2 regions of the Hahella sp. KA22 genome follow, and region 1 is predicted to be linked to the other one. Evidence: predicted binding sites of a transcription regulator. Region 1 holds the regulator's gene; the other holds the start of a gene.
What was found. The regulator sigma-54, encoded in region 1, starts transcription at its own class of promoters, with help from an activator protein. The targets are predictions, from matches to a motif close to TGGCACNNNNNTTGCTNT.
Positions count from the first base shown of each region.

Region 1 (7,646 bases):
ATGTCGCCTTTGTCGGGCTTCAATTGGCCGCCGATCAGTTTAAGTAGAGTGGTCTTACCCGTACCGCTGGGCCCCATGATGGTGGTGACCTTGCCTTTGGGTATATCGATGTCTACGTTATCGTAGATAAGCCTGTCGCCTCTGGCGAAGGTAAGCCCCCTGACTTCCACGTAATTGGAGGGGTTTTGCGTCATCTAAAATCACCTTAATCGCCCAGCCCGCGTAAACGCTCCCTTCCTGGAAGCATTAAGTATCCTAAAAACATAACCTTACGGCGGCTTTAGCGTTTCTGCCAAAAATAGCCTAAACAGCTGCGGAATATATCAGAAGATGTTTTAACTGCCCACATCTTTCCCGGCAAGTTGCAGCAGTCCCCGAGCGTCGTATAATACGCAGGCCTCGCCGAACGCCACTTTTTCGCAAGACTGTTTAAACAAGGCGGCGCAGAAGCATTACCGCGACGCAATATCCGCCACTGCCAACGCCATTAGGAACGCCAGATTAATGAGCCATCACGACCACGAATACATAAAGGCCGCAAGACGCACCATAGAAATGGAGATTCAGGCGGTTCAGGCGCTCAGCAGCCGGATTGACGATGCGTTTGTTAAGGCCTGCGACCTGATGCTGAACTGCAAAGGGCGCGTGGTGGTTACCGGGATGGGCAAGTCAGGTCACATAGGCAATAAAATTGCCGCCACCCTTGCGTCCACGGGTACGCCGTCGTTTTTTCTTCACCCCGGTGAAGCCAGCCACGGCGACCTCGGCATGGTCACCCCCGACGACCTTGTATTGGCGATATCCAACTCAGGCAACACGGCGGAAATTGTCACCATACTCCCCCTTTTGAAAAGAATGGGAGTCCCATTGATCAGCATGACCGGCAAGCCGGACTCTACTCTTTCTCAGATTGCAGAAGCTAACATTGACGCCAGCGTTGCCACAGAGGCCTGCCCTCTGGGACTCGCCCCCACCTCCAGCACCACGGTTTGCCTGGTGTTAGGAGACGCTTTGGCGATTGCGCTGCTGGAGGCGCGTGGTTTTACAGCAGAGGACTTTGCATTCTCTCACCCTGGGGGAGCTCTGGGCCGCAGGCTATTGCTGAAAATTTCCGACATCATGCATTCTGGCGATGCAGTCCCGGTAGTAAAAAGTGGAGCATCTTTGAGTGAGTCGCTCCTGCAAATGTCGCAGAAAGGCCTGGGCATGACTTGTATCGTCGACGCAGACGACAAGCTTCTCGGCGTGTTTACTGACGGCGATTTACGCCGCACTCTAGATAAAAACATTGACATTCGGAGCTGCGCCATTGATACGGTTATGACGGCAAACTGCAAGACTGTCACCAAAGACATGCTCGCCGCTGAAGCTCTAGGGTTGATGCAGGAGAAAAAGATCAACGCGCTGCCTGTCGTCGATGCTGACAGAAAAGTCATTGGCGCTTTCAATACCCAGGACATGCTACGCGCAGGAGTCATTTAATGTCGCCAACTTTGACCGAACAACAAATGCGAGCTTTGCAACCGATTAAGCTCTTAGCGCTGGACGTAGACGGCGTTCTGACAGACGGGACTCTTTACTTCGGCGAATCTGGAGAGCAATTCAAACCCTTCTCCATACTCGACGGTCTTGGCGTCAAGCAATTGCAAAAAGCGGGAGTAACCGTCGCCATTATTACTGGTCGTAAGTCAGCCATGGTCGCCAAAAGAGCTGGCGACCTGGGCATTTTAGAGTTACTGCAAGGCCGCGAAGACAAGCTTGTCGGGCTCAATGAGATTCGTAGCAAGCTTGGTTTAGAGTTGGATGAATGCGCCTATGTCGGCGACGACCTGCCCGATCTGGCGGCCATTCGCAGCTGCGGATTTGGCGTTACCGTGCCGAACGGTCACTGGTTTGTCCGTCAGCACGCCACTTACTGCACCGCAACCCAGGGCGGCAAAGGCGCGGTCAGAGAGGTATGCGATATGATTCTGGCGGCAAAAGGCCTGCTCCACACCTCCTTGGAAGCCTACCTATAACTTCATGACAGAACTGTTCAGACAATACAGCAAATGGCTCTACGCGGCTTTGGCGGCGCTTTTGGTTATTTATCTGGTCGCCTATCAGGACGAAGCCAGCGTCCCGTTCTTCGAGGAAGAACCGCTCCTGAAAGACGAACCTGACGCATTTGTCATCAACGCGGTTTACACCACCTACAACAAAGAGGGCGCACTCACCAGCCGCCTGCAAAGCCAGCTGGCGAAGCACTATCCTGATACAGACACCGGCGTACTCACGCGCCCCAATCTGGAGATCTTCCAGCAAGGGGAGAAAAGCTGGCATGTGGAGTCCCTGGAAGGCGAGCTGCTGATCAAGCAGGACACCCTGAAACTGCGTGGGGACGTGGAAGTAAATGGCGCTTCCAACGACGGGGCGCCAATTCTCATGCAAACGCAAGCGCTCGACTACAACAACAAGTCGCGCTTTATCAGCACCGATCAACCCGTTAAGATAACTTCAAATATCAATCAGTTAACCGCTGTCGGAATGGAGGCGGACATTGATAAAAAGCTTATTGTATTACTTTCTCAGGTAACCGGCGTTTATGCACAACCCAAGTAAACTATTCACCGCGGCGCTGTTATTGAGCCTTATGTTCGCCCCGCTTAGCCATGCTTTGGATCTTCTTAACGGCAGTGACGAACCAGTGCGCATCAAAGCGGGACGTTGGGAGAGAGATGGCCAAAAAGGCATCGACACCTATATCGGCAATGTCGTCATTACCCAAGGCAAATCCAGCATTGAGGCGGACAAAGTCATTTTATACACCGACGACAATGGCATCAGCCGCTTCCAGGCGACCGGCAAACCCGCTCATTTAGTGCAGTTTGACCAAGAAAAACAAACTGAAACCCACGCTTACGCAGAAAGCATGGATTATGACCGCAGCCAGAGTAAAGTCGTTATGCGTAACCATGCGCGCATTCTTCAGGACAATAGCTCAGTGGAAGGCGAAGAAATTATTTATTTCACAGACAAGCGTTTAGTCACGGCAAAGGGAGCCTCATCGGGCAATCAAACCGAGCAGGTTGAAATTATCTATCATCCGCCCAAATCTAATAAACAATGAGCACTCTCACCGCCAGAAACCTGGCCAAGGCCTACAAGAAACGGCCCGTAGTAAAAGATGTGTCCGTTGAAATCCGCAGCGGCGAAATCGTGGGCCTCCTCGGCCCTAACGGCGCAGGAAAGACCACCTGTTTCTATATGGTGGTAGGACTGATCCCCAGCGACAAAGGCAGCGTATTTATTGACGAAACGGAAATCACCGGCCTGCCAATGCATGGGAGAGCGCGCAAGGGCATTGGCTATCTGCCGCAGGAAGCATCGGTCTTCAGAAAGCTGTCAGTAGAGGACAATATCTACGCCATTCTTGAGACCAGAGCAGATCTCAGCCGCAAGGAGCGTAAGCTTAAGATGGAGGAGCTGCTGCAGGAATTTCACATCACCCATATTCGTAAAAGCCTGGGCATGAGCCTCTCAGGCGGCGAGCGTCGACGCGTGGAAATTGCTCGCGCGCTGGCTACGGAGCCCAAGTTTGTTTTACTGGACGAACCTTTCGCCGGGGTGGACCCTATTTCCGTCAATGATATCAAGCAGATTATCGAGCATCTCAAAAAGCGCGGCATCGGCGTTTTAATTACAGACCATAATGTGCGCGAGACCTTGGATATTTGTGAACGCGCCTATATTGTCAGTGAAGGATTTATTATCGCAAGCGGCGCCCCAAGTGATATCCTTGCCAACCCAAAGGTTCGAGAGGTCTATCTGGGTGACCAGTTCAAACTTTAGTTTAACCGGCGGCCTCCATCCAAGATGGACCCCAAGGCTCAAGAGCTTAGGATTAAAGCACCTAATAACTATGAAAAACTCACAAGATCTGTGCCTGAATCGGTGGTAAGCATCAGATGGTTATGAAAACTTCATTGCAGTTAAAGCTGGGTCAACAGCTGACCATGACCCCGCAACTGCAACAAGCAATAAAACTTTTGCAGCTTTCAACACTGGATTTACAGCAGGAGATTCAACAAGCGCTTGAGTCCAACCCCATGCTGGAAGTGTCTGAAGAAGACGAATCTCCCAACCACGTTCAGAACGATACGATCAGCGACATGCTCGCTAATAACTCCAGCAAGGAGCGAACGCAAGAGTCGGGCATGGATGAAGGAGGATTCGCTGAAGAGGACAACTGGTCCGATTCTATTCCGAACGACCTCCCCGTCGATACCGCCTGGGATGATGTCTTCCAGAGCGGATCAAGCAGCTACAGCGGCGGCGAAGATGACGAGTACGACTTCGAATCCCGCAATAGCAAAGGCGAAACCCTGCAAGACCACCTTCTCTGGCAACTGAACCTTACCCCCATGTCCGACATTGACCGCATGATCGCTGTTGCGATAATCGATGCAGTCAATACCGACGGCTATCTCTCACTCACTCCTGACGAAATTCATGGCGGACTGCAAACTGAGGGGGAAGAGGAAATTGAGCTGGACGAAGTACGCGCCGTCTTAAAACGCGTGCAGCAGTTCGATCCTCCAGGAGTCGCCACCTGCAACTTACAGGACTGCCTGCTGAGCCAGTTGAACCAACTGCCTAAAGACACCCCCTGGCTTGGACAGGCCAAGCTGGTGGTCAGCCACTATATCAATCTGCTTGGCAACCGTGACTACGCCCAGTTGATGCGCCGCAGCCGTCTAAAAGAAGACGATCTGCGGGAAGTGCTCAAACTGATTCAAAGCTTGAACCCAAGGCCAGGCGAAGGCATTCAGGAAAGCAATACCGAATACGTGGTTCCTGACGTTATCGTCAAAAAAGCCAACGGCCGCTGGCTGGTGGAACTGAACCCTGAAATCGCCCCGAAGATCCGCATCAACCCTGGCTATGCAGGCCTGGTGAGACGGGCGGACAACAGCTCAGATAACACTTATTTGCGCGACCAGTTACAGGAAGCCCGCTGGTTTATCAAAAGCTTGCAAAGCCGTAATGAAACTCTGTTGAAAGTCGCCTCACAAATCGTCGAACATCAGCAAGGATTCCTTGAGTACGGCGAAGAGGCGATGAAGCCACTGGTGCTGCACGATATTGCGGAGGCGGTGGAGATGCATGAGTCAACGATTTCCCGGGTGACCACCCAGAAATACATGCACACTCCTCGCGGCGTATTTGAGCTGAAGTACTTTTTCTCCAGCCATGTCAGCACAGATACGGGTGGCGAGTGTTCTTCGACCGCTATTAGAGCTATTATCAAGAAGTTAGTCGCGGCGGAATCACCAAAGAAACCATTGAGCGACAGCAAAATTGCTGCGCTGCTTGGCGAACAGGGCATCAACGTCGCCCGTCGCACGATCGCAAAGTACCGGGAGGCGCTTTCCATTCCGCCTTCCAATGAACGTAAGCGGTTAATTTAAAAGGAGGAATGCAGGCATAAGACTTAAATCAAATAGTCACAAATTGGATGTGCTAGTATTTTTCATGGAAGTGCAAAATTCATAATGCACCGTATATTGGCATTAGGAGCAAAGTATGCAAATGAACATCACCGGACATCAAGTCGAGTTAACTGAAGCACTGAAAGACTACGTTAACAACAAGTTCGACAAGCTCGAACGACACTTCGACAGTATCAGTAATGTCCAAGTTACGCTCTCCATTCAAAAACAGCGTCAGATTGCGGAAGCAACCATGCACATAAGCGGCGCTGACCTGCATGCCAATGCTGAACACGAAGATATGTACGCGTCAATTGACGCACTGGTGGACAAATTAGACCGCCAGATCCTCAAACACAAAGAGAAGCACGTTGATCGGATGCACGGCGCATCCGCCAGATAACAGAACATGGCCCAAACCACACTAACTATTGAGTCAATTATCTCGCCCGCCCTCACACGCTGTGGGGTGTCGGGCTCGAGTAAGAAGCGCGTTCTCGAATATATCGCCAATCTGATTGCGCAACATTTTCCGTTTTTGGACGAGAACGCCATTTTTACCAACCTGATATGCCGTGAAAGACTCGGCAGCACTGGTATCGGCCAGGGTATCGCGATACCCCATTGCCGCTTGGAGAACTGCGACCGCATCATAGGGGCCTTGCTTACGCTCAAGGACAAAATCCCTTTTGACGCCATAGACAACGAACCCGTGGACCTGCTGTTCGTTCTGATCGTGCCTCAAGAGGCCACCAGCGAACACTTGGACCTACTGAGCCAGCTGGCCCAGAAATTCAATGACCGTCGCTTCTGCGAACACCTGCGCGACTGTGACAACGACGAAACCCTGTTCAGGAGGGTGCTGGAGAAATAATCCAGCTTCGATGGAAAGAGGAAGACATGAAGCTGATTATCGTAAGCGGTCGTTCAGGCTCCGGAAAAAGTACGGCGCTCCATGTTCTGGAGGATATGGGCTATTACTGCATCGATAACCTGCCTATCGGTCTCCTCTCGCCTCTCACCCAAGAGGTGCTGGACCAGGGAAAGACCCAGAATCAGCAACTCGCCGTCAGCATAGACGCCCGAAATCTTTATAGGGATTTATCGGATTTCCCGTCGATTTACGCCACTCTGCAAGCGCACAATATTGATGTGGAAATCATCTATCTTGACGCTAATGACGCCACCTTGATCAAACGTTTTCATGCAACGCGTCGCAAGCACCCGCTCAGCAGCAAAAGCACATCGCTGAAAGAAGCCATCGCCAAAGAGAAACAGCTGCTGGAGCCGATCGCCACTCTGGCGAACCTATATATAGACACCAGTGATCTCTCCATTTACCAGCTAAGGGATCAGGTGAAGATCAGGGTTATCGGGCACAAAACCCAGGAACTGGCCCTGCTCTTCCAGTCGTTCGGCTTCAAGCATGGCGTGCCGTCGGATTCCGACATGGTGTTTGACGTGCGCTGCCTTCCTAACCCTTACTGGGACACCGCACTGCGCGGCTACAAAGGCACAGATCAGGAAATCATCGAATTCCTGAAGCAGCATCCGGAACCGGAACAGATGCTGCAGCACATTATCAGCTTTCTTGAGACCTGGATTCCGCACTTCCAGAACAGTAATCGCACCTATATGACAATCAGCATCGGCTGTACTGGCGGGCAACACCGCTCGGTCTATATCTGCGAGTGCCTGGGAGAGCATTTCAAGAAAAAATATGATAATGTCCAAGTGCGCCACAAAGAGCTGGCGCAATAAGGTTTTAACAATAAGAAGCCACTGTCGCTTAACAATTAAACCGGCCTGAATCCAACATTCGGGAAACTTCAAACTTTTATACTCATCGCGCCCCATGATCCAGGAACAAGTCACTATTATTAATAAGCTTGGCCTGCACGCCCGAGCGGCGGCCAAATTCGTGTCCACCAGCGGCCGATTCGCCAGTAAGATCAGAGTAGCCAAAGAAGGCCAGGAAGTTGACGGAAAAAGTATAATGGCGGTCATGATGCTCGCCGCCAGCAAGGGAACGCTTCTTACGCTGAAAATAGAAGGTCCGGATGAAGAGGAAGCTTTTCACGCCATCAAGGCTCTGATCGAGGACTATTTCGGAGAGGGTGAGTAACCCTACCGCTTTAGGGGCGCTTCGCCCCATCCCTTCCAAGCATGCCAAAC
Region 1 covers NZ_CP035490.1:2,021,330-2,028,975, reverse strand. Annotated here, with positions in the region: gene EUZ85_RS09075 (ATP-binding cassette domain-containing protein) at 1-194, opposite strand, end outside; gene EUZ85_RS09070 (SIS domain-containing protein) at 505-1,482, shown strand; gene EUZ85_RS09065 (HAD family hydrolase) at 1,482-2,018, shown strand; gene lptC (LPS export ABC transporter periplasmic protein LptC) at 2,023-2,601, shown strand; gene lptA (lipopolysaccharide transport periplasmic protein LptA) at 2,585-3,109, shown strand; gene lptB (LPS export ABC transporter ATP-binding protein) at 3,106-3,831, shown strand; gene EUZ85_RS09045 (RNA polymerase factor sigma-54) at 3,954-5,450, shown strand; gene hpf (ribosome hibernation-promoting factor, HPF/YfiA family) at 5,566-5,874, shown strand; gene ptsN (PTS IIA-like nitrogen regulatory protein PtsN) at 5,881-6,345, shown strand; gene rapZ (RNase adapter RapZ) at 6,372-7,232, shown strand; gene EUZ85_RS09025 (HPr family phosphocarrier protein) at 7,327-7,596, shown strand.

Region 2 (7,646 bases), 790 kb from region 1:
TCCAGAATATTGCACCAAAGCTGTAGGGGAGGGATGGTGGCGTAACCAGATTCCTGAGCGTCATTGCATTCGATGATGATCCAATGTCCTTGTCGGGTTTTGGCGATATCTATAACCAGAAAAGGAACCTTCAAACGCCCCGCCGCTGCCTGGGCAAGCTGTAAGCCCTGCCTCAGGTCAGGCGCGCTGTAATCCGAGGGCCAATACCTGCCATAGCCGACGCACTCGCCATGCCACTAGAATGTCCTGTACTCCAGAGACGGACTTATTTTTCCCGGAATACCGCCAGGGGCGGGCAGAGCTCCACAGGCGTGTAAAAGAAGTCTCCAAATTAACGCCGCTATCGAAGAGTGACAATAGCGTGTAAAGCCGCGACGGCTCAGCCGCCGCTTAATTTTATGATCTGACCGTCCCTGAATCGAAAGCATGTCGCATATCAGGCTAAGCTATACGTAGATAGTAAGACTTTGCTTGGGTGAGTTGCGTATAGGCAAGTTCCGATAGCAGTGAACCGCATCCAGATTGCTTAACGCCTCCCCAAGCCAGTGCGGGGTCAATATGAGTACTTTGGTTCATGAGCACGGCGCCAGTCTGCAGTTGCTCCCCTATTGCCTGGGCGCGAGCGATGTCCTGGGTCCATAATGAGGCCCTCAATCCGTATAAACTGTCGTTCATATAGTGGACAGCCTCTGCGTCATCCTTCACCTTCATGACGCCCATAACTGGACCGAATGTTTCACTTGTCATCAAAGCCATGGAATGATCGACATTTGTTAATACTTGTGGCGGCAAGTAGGCGGGGCCGAGGCTTGCGTTAGAGTAATGAGCATGCTCAATGCAAGGCGTTGCGCCTTGGGCGATAGCCGCGTCCAGGCGAGTTTTGACCGCCATGGCCTTTTGCGGGCTCACCATTGGCCCTAATGTGGTGGAGGGGTCCATGGGGTTCGCCAACTTGTAGCATTTGGCTTGAGCAACCAGAGCGTCCAAGAAGTCCTCATAGATATCTTCGTGAGCATAGATGCGTTTAATGGCGCGATTGGATTGACCACAATTGAATAGTGCGCCTTTGGCGATACCGGAGGCGGACATACGCAATGATGCATCGGAGAATACATAAGCAGGATTGCTGCCGCCTAATTCAAGGGTTAGTTTCTTGAGCGTTCCAGCAGCGGCGCGCTCAATGGCGACGCCTTTCGCACTGGAGCCCATAAAAGAGACATGACTTATTCGTTGATCGCTGATCAAACGCAGTGTATCGGCGTCGTTGACGTGTAAGTGCTGAAATACGCTGTCAGGGAGCCCGGCCTCAAAAAAAATGTGAGAGAACCGCTCCGCACACAATAAAGTCTGTATGGAATGTTTGAGAATAACGCAGTTGCCCGCCATTAGCGCAGGAATAATCGCGTTGGCCGCGGCAAGGTATGGGTGACTCCAGGGCGCGACACACAATACTACGCCCAGAGGCTCGCGTCTTATATAACGGCGAAAGCCGGTTTTTGGTTGCGTTATGATGTCTTCAAGATATCTTTCGGCGATATCTATCATGTACTCAGCGCAGACTTCCGCTTCTTTGATTTCCCGAGGTGTCTCACGCACGGGGCGGCCCATCAAAAGTGTAATCTCTGGAGCGATCTCCCGGGTTTGCGCCGCCAGTGCGGCAATGGCGAGACGGCAGTAGCGCGCGCGCTCTGCGATGGAGACTGTGCGCCAGATTTTTTGGGCGGTGAGTGCGCGTTCGAGCGCTGCGTGGATTTGCGGGGCTGTGGCTGGTTCCCTTTCCGCCACTAATGTTCCATCAATGGGTGAAATGATTCTCATGGTAGTTGCTTCCCTATACTTGTCGTCGCAATAAATTTCCCTCTGCTCAGCTCTAATTATTGCAAATTCCTGGGGGATGTCGCGGGGTTTTACAAATCTTGTGGAACGTTTCCTATTTGAATTTTGGGCGTCTATAGATAGGTGGGCGTAAAGGGAATGAGCTCCCGGTTTCTATAAACGTTAGAGTGTCGATGCGGTATGCACTAGTTTCAGCAAATAGTCCATTATTTTTACATGTCCAATAAGACAAAAAAGCTTTGTTCTTATAAATCAAAGGTCTAAAAGTTGGCATGCGGGTTGCTATATAACGGGGACAATAAGGGCACGACTCTTCACTATAAAAACTAGCATTTACGCTAAATTAATTTAACCGACATTTGTTCAGAGGACATCATGAAGAAACTCGCATTTCTAGCAAGCCTTCCATTAATGCTGGGCGCGGCCAGCGCATACGCTATTCCTGCTTCTTACGGCACAGCTACTCACGACACTACTGCGTGGCAAGAACTGGCTGACGCGCCTAATGGCGATTCCTACGGCGTTTCCTGGACTACTGACGGCGGCGCAAGCTGGGGTCGTAACGATCTGACTGTTGGCCAAACTGTTCAATTCAAATTCAACGTACACAAGCAAAACGTGGGTACTCACTACGCCGACCTGATGAAGGCCTGGATTGACTGGGACCAAAATGGCGTATTCGACGCTAGCGACGAAATCGCATACGGCGAACACAAACTGACTGATTTCGAGCCAGTTCTAGGTTCTTGGAAAGCGCCTACCAACCCTGATTTCTCTTTCTTCTCAAGCGAATACACGCTGACTAACGCTGACGTGGGCGATTTCTGGTTGCGCGCTATCGTAACCTGCAGCCACTCCATCACTAACATGTACGGCGGTACTTGGAATGACCAGTGGAAAACTGAATACACTGGTAGCTATGAAGATCGTATGACTCCAACCGGTCACTACTACCAAGGTGAAACTGAAGAGTGGAAAATCTCTGTTCACTCTGTACCAGAGCCCACTACTTTCGCTCTGTTGGGTCTGGGCCTGGTTGGTCTGGTAGCTAGAAAGCGCGCTAAGTAATATAGTCGCAGCTAGCTTTGAAGATACTGGATTGGAGGGAGGTTCTTTTCCTCCGGTCCAGATATCTACCCTCTTCTTCTCTCTTAGCTGACGCCCATACTCAGATTATCTCGAAGTAGCGTTCCAGCTCCCACATTGAAATATATTTCCTGTACTCCCGCTCCTCCCACTCGCGAGTCGCTGCAAAGTGTTCGACAAAAGGGGAACCAAAGAAGTCTCTGGCCATCTGACAGTTTTTTAGACGTTGCGCGGCGTCCCATAAAGTCGACGGAAGCTGCAGATGCTCAGGAAATGTCTGCTCGTAGGCGTTGCCCTCCACCATGCATTCAGGTTCAAGTTTGTTTTCCATTCCCCACAAACCCGATGCGATGACGGCTGCGAGGATGATATAGGGATTGGCGTCAGCGGCGCCAATTCGATACTCCAAACGTTGGGACTGTACGTCCCCGGGAATGACTCGGATAGCGCAGGTTCTGTTATCGATGCCAACGCTGGCTTCTGTAGGCGCCCAAAACCCAGGAATGAGTCTTCGATAAGAATTAACCGTAGGTGCAATCATCGCCATCAGTTCTGGCATAAGCTTTTGTTGGCCTGCTATGAAATGGCGCATCGTGGCGCTCATGTTGGCTTCTCTTTCTCCATCATAAAAAAGATTCAGTCCTTTATTGTCTTTTAACGATAAGTGTATGTGGCCGCTTTGTCCTGGGTAGTCTTTAGACCACTTGGCCATGAAGGTGGCCATCTTGCCCTGCTTTTGCAGCGCAATCTTGGTAAACGTTTTAAATAATGCCGCTTTGTCGGCTGCGTTAATTGCTTCATCGTGGGTAATCGCCGCTTCAAGGACTCCGGGGCCAGTTTCCTCGTGAAGGCCTTCAAGAGGAAAGTCCATATCATCCGCCAATTGCAGCAGGCTCAAATAGGTATCTGACTCCACACTGTTGCGGATGACGGAATAACCGAATTCTGACGGCGCCATGGGAGTGAGGCCTTGGAAAGATTTTTCCCGGATACTGTGAGGCGTCTCTTCAAAAACAAAAAATTCATATTCAAAACCGCAATCGACTTCCAGTCCCATGTCTCTTGCTGTCCCCACCACTCTTTTGAGCAGACCGCGTGGGCAGATTGCTTCTGCTTTATCAGCAAATTCAGCGAGGAAGAATACCCCGCTGCTTTCAAGAGGCAAAGTTCGGCAACTTGAAGGGATAATACGTACTTGCGCATCAGGGTAGCCTGTATGCCAGCCTGTGTAGGCGACATTGTCATAAAGCTGGTCTTTCACGTCCCAGCCCAGAACAACATCACAGAAGCCAAATCCTTTGGTCAGCGAGGATAAAAACTTGTCTCGCGACATGTATTTGCCGCGCATGACGCCATCAATATCAAATACGCCAACCTTTATGTGCTTGAACATGGAGTCTTCGATTAGCGTGCGTGCGTCTTCGGCGGATTTCACTTCCCTTGGGTCCATAACATCACCTGTGCAATAAACGGATGAAGAGGGGCGTATAGTTAAATATAACAGCTCCTTGGGAACTTGATCGGATATCGCTGGTCCAACCTTGCTTGGTTAAGCCCACTGTGAAGTGTTGGACTAAAGTCTAGGAATGCAAAGGTGGTTTGTGCGCGCTTTCCCAGATACAAGCCGGCGGTCGATCTGAATTAGTATCTACATCCGCCGCTACTGCAGTTTTGAGCCTTCAGTTTCTCCCGTAATACCTGGGGAAAGCGCGTTATTTACGAGATTAGTTGTAATTAGGAGTACGTAAAATGCCCGTTATGTTTGATTGGTTAGCCCACAATATTTTGTCCTTGCGTGTGGCGGGAGTGCAGAATTCCGCAACAGCCGCTGGCGGTCATTGTACTTGGCGCTTTTCTCAGGTGAAGAACCCAGTAAGAAGCTTAATTCTTACCAACCCGGAATCCAGTGGCGGAATATGCGAAATGCTGGCGGCGAAGTGGTTGGAAGTGCACGCTAATGCGGAGAAATATGCCCGTTCCGGTGAAGCGACCTCTTTAGCGGGCTGGATAAGCCGCACTGGCGGAGATATCGATCCTAATAAAGTCCGCCAGATTATGCAGATGTTCATTATCGGGAGCACGATGAAATCCGGGGCGCTCGTGGGACAACCGGGCAGCGGCCGAGAAGACCAAACTTATGCGACAGAGCGTTGGTTACAATCTAAAGGCGTGACCAGACGTAAGCATAGTTCCAGTGGTCCAAGCTGGTTCAAAGGCATGTCGAGGGGATCGACTGGTGAAAGGGGCGGGCGTCGAAGAGATTTTTCGGCGGAAATCGGACGCGCGATTACATCCAGCGCCAAATCATACAAAATGATTGGCATCGCAGGGCCGAACTTCGCTCATGCGGTCGCTGCATGGAGCGATACGGATGTCACCTTTTTTGATCCCAACTTCGGCGAGTTTTGGTTTCCTACGACAAACGCCTTCCAAGGATGGTTTCCTCGTTTTTGGCATCTGGCGGGATATGGAACGCCAGCGATAGGCCTGAGCGACTCATATGAAACTATGGAGTATGGCGCCGTAGCCTAGTATTTCAGGTAAGATAATGGCCGAATATAATTGGCGGGTAGCCTGAAGGCGTTTATAGCGCCGTTTCCAGTATTCCAGCCTGAATGCGATAAAGGAGTCTATTTTGGCCAAAGCATACCTTCCTCTTATTGGCGTTATTCTTTTGGTGGTGGTGCTTTGGCCCTATCCGGTGCTGATTCCTCTTAAATTACTTGTAGTATTCTTTCATGAGGCCTCGCACGCCATTATGACGGTGGCGACGGGAGGCGAAGTGGTGGAAATGGTCATTTCCGTGGACCAGGGCGGACATGTGCTATCCCGTGGTGGAAACCGGTTTCTGACGTTGTCCGCCGGTTATCTTGGGTCATTGATCTGGGGCGTACTTATTTATTTGACCGCTCTGCTAAGTCGACTCGATCGTGCGCTTATGTTCATTCTCGGCCTGTCTTTATTGGCGATAGCCGCATGGTGGATAAGAGACGTCTTCGCGTTGGGATTTGCGCTCGCTACGGGAGGAGCCATGATAGCCAGTGCGATCTGGCTGCCGATGTCGTTTAATGACGCGGTGCTGCGAGTGATCGGCGTCACTAGCATGCTATATGCGCCATTGGACATTTACAGCGATACGATTGAACGCTCTCACCTGCGGTCCGATGCAGTGATGCTTGGGGAGGCTTATGGCGGGTCAGGCATGCTTTGGGGCGTCGGCTGGTTTCTGTTGAGTCTGGTTGTCATTTACGTCGCATTTAAGTTCGGGCATCGAAGTCCTCCTTCTTCACAAGATAATTGATACCTTTTCCCAGCGGGGCCGTATATCTATACTGAGCTCGCGCATGCAGTTCTGTCGGTATTGAAACGCGGGATGCGAACAAAAATAACAACAATCGATAGACAATCAGGAGACAGACTATGAAAGCTATATGGAATGGCGCAGTCATTGCCGAAAGTCAGAACACGATTATATTGGAAGGAAACCATTACTTCCCCCCTTCCACAATCCGCTCGGAATACTTCAAACCAAGTGATACTCGCACCGTCTGTGGATGGAAAGGTACGGCCTGCTATTACGACATTGAAGTAGAAGGCTCCACCAATCGAGATGCGGCCTGGTATTATCCCTCAGCCTCAGAAACAGCCAGCAATATTCAGAACTATGTTGCTTTCTGGAGAGGGGTGACCATAGAAGAATGTTAGCAGAGGCAGTATGGCGTGAGCGCTAATCCGAGCTCCACTCAGCAAGTACGCTCACGCCATTGTAGTCATAACTCATGCTTAGGTAATCGCTACGGATTTCAACCTGTGCCGGAACTGAGAAGCCTTTTTCCCAAGACAGGTCATTGCTTGTTGTGATCAGCAGACGCCAAGAGCCGTTTTCCTGATAGAGTTGACCCGTGTAGTAATAAATAACAGGCAAGCCAAAGTCGGTGTAAGACTCAATGTCAGCGATCCACTCATACTCACCATCTGCAGTTGAGCGAATATCTATTGATCCGTTGAGCTGCTGGGGCATTCCATTAACGCTGTAAGACAGCAGATCGAATGTGCTTGTTTGGGTACCCTCTCGCCTGGAAGAAGCATGCTCTGGAGCTCGAATAAATGAGTCGTTGAATAGCGTCGGGCTACCGCGTACAACAACTCCGGTATCATAAATCGAACCCGCGCCGGGAGGCGGTAATTGCTCAAGTTCAGTTAATTCAGGTTGCAGCGTCGGAACCAGCGTTACACCGACGCCGGCAGCAGTAAGCATGAGGGCGGGGTATAAAATATCAGGGGGAAGCCGGCCCTGATGATGGTGATGTATTATCTTTTCCGCAATAAACAAAATAAGTCCGGCAATGACGAGGGCCGTACCTGATATTGCTAACAGCGCATCGAAATCTGACATGGCTTTCGCTCGTTGCTTGGCATTGTAAGTTGCTTCCACTCTGAGCCGCTGTTTTTCTGCGATAGCTCTTGCCTTACGAATGCCTATGCTGGGCGTGCGGTCTTTCCTTATTTAAAAATAGATCAAAATAAGTGGTGCGACCTCTTCTCGTGGGCGTTTTCTTAGAGTTTATCGCCATATCATGCTGACGAAGCTGACACTTGACCGGTTAGAATGTCGGTTAAATTTACATCATTAACTTAAAGGCTAAGCGGAAAGAGCTTTGTTTTTATATTTACCCTTTAGATAACAATGAATTATTAATGTTGGCCCCAAAAATGCTTATATT
Region 2 covers NZ_CP035490.1:1,227,536-1,235,181, forward strand. Annotated here, with positions in the region: partial or broken gene EUZ85_RS31325 (ATP-grasp domain-containing protein) at 1-224, opposite strand, end outside; gene EUZ85_RS05485 (aldehyde dehydrogenase family protein) at 442-1,818, opposite strand; gene EUZ85_RS05490 (PEP-CTERM sorting domain-containing protein) at 2,212-2,904, shown strand; gene EUZ85_RS05495 (glutamine synthetase family protein) at 3,005-4,372, opposite strand; gene EUZ85_RS05500 (YopT-type cysteine protease domain-containing protein) at 4,672-5,454, shown strand; gene EUZ85_RS05505 (M50 family metallopeptidase) at 5,558-6,223, shown strand; gene EUZ85_RS05510 (DUF427 domain-containing protein) at 6,343-6,627, shown strand; gene EUZ85_RS05515 (hypothetical protein) at 6,650-7,357, opposite strand.
Region 2: the regulator sigma-54 is predicted to act here: its motif matches at 2,105-2,122, upstream of EUZ85_RS05490 (PEP-CTERM sorting domain-containing protein).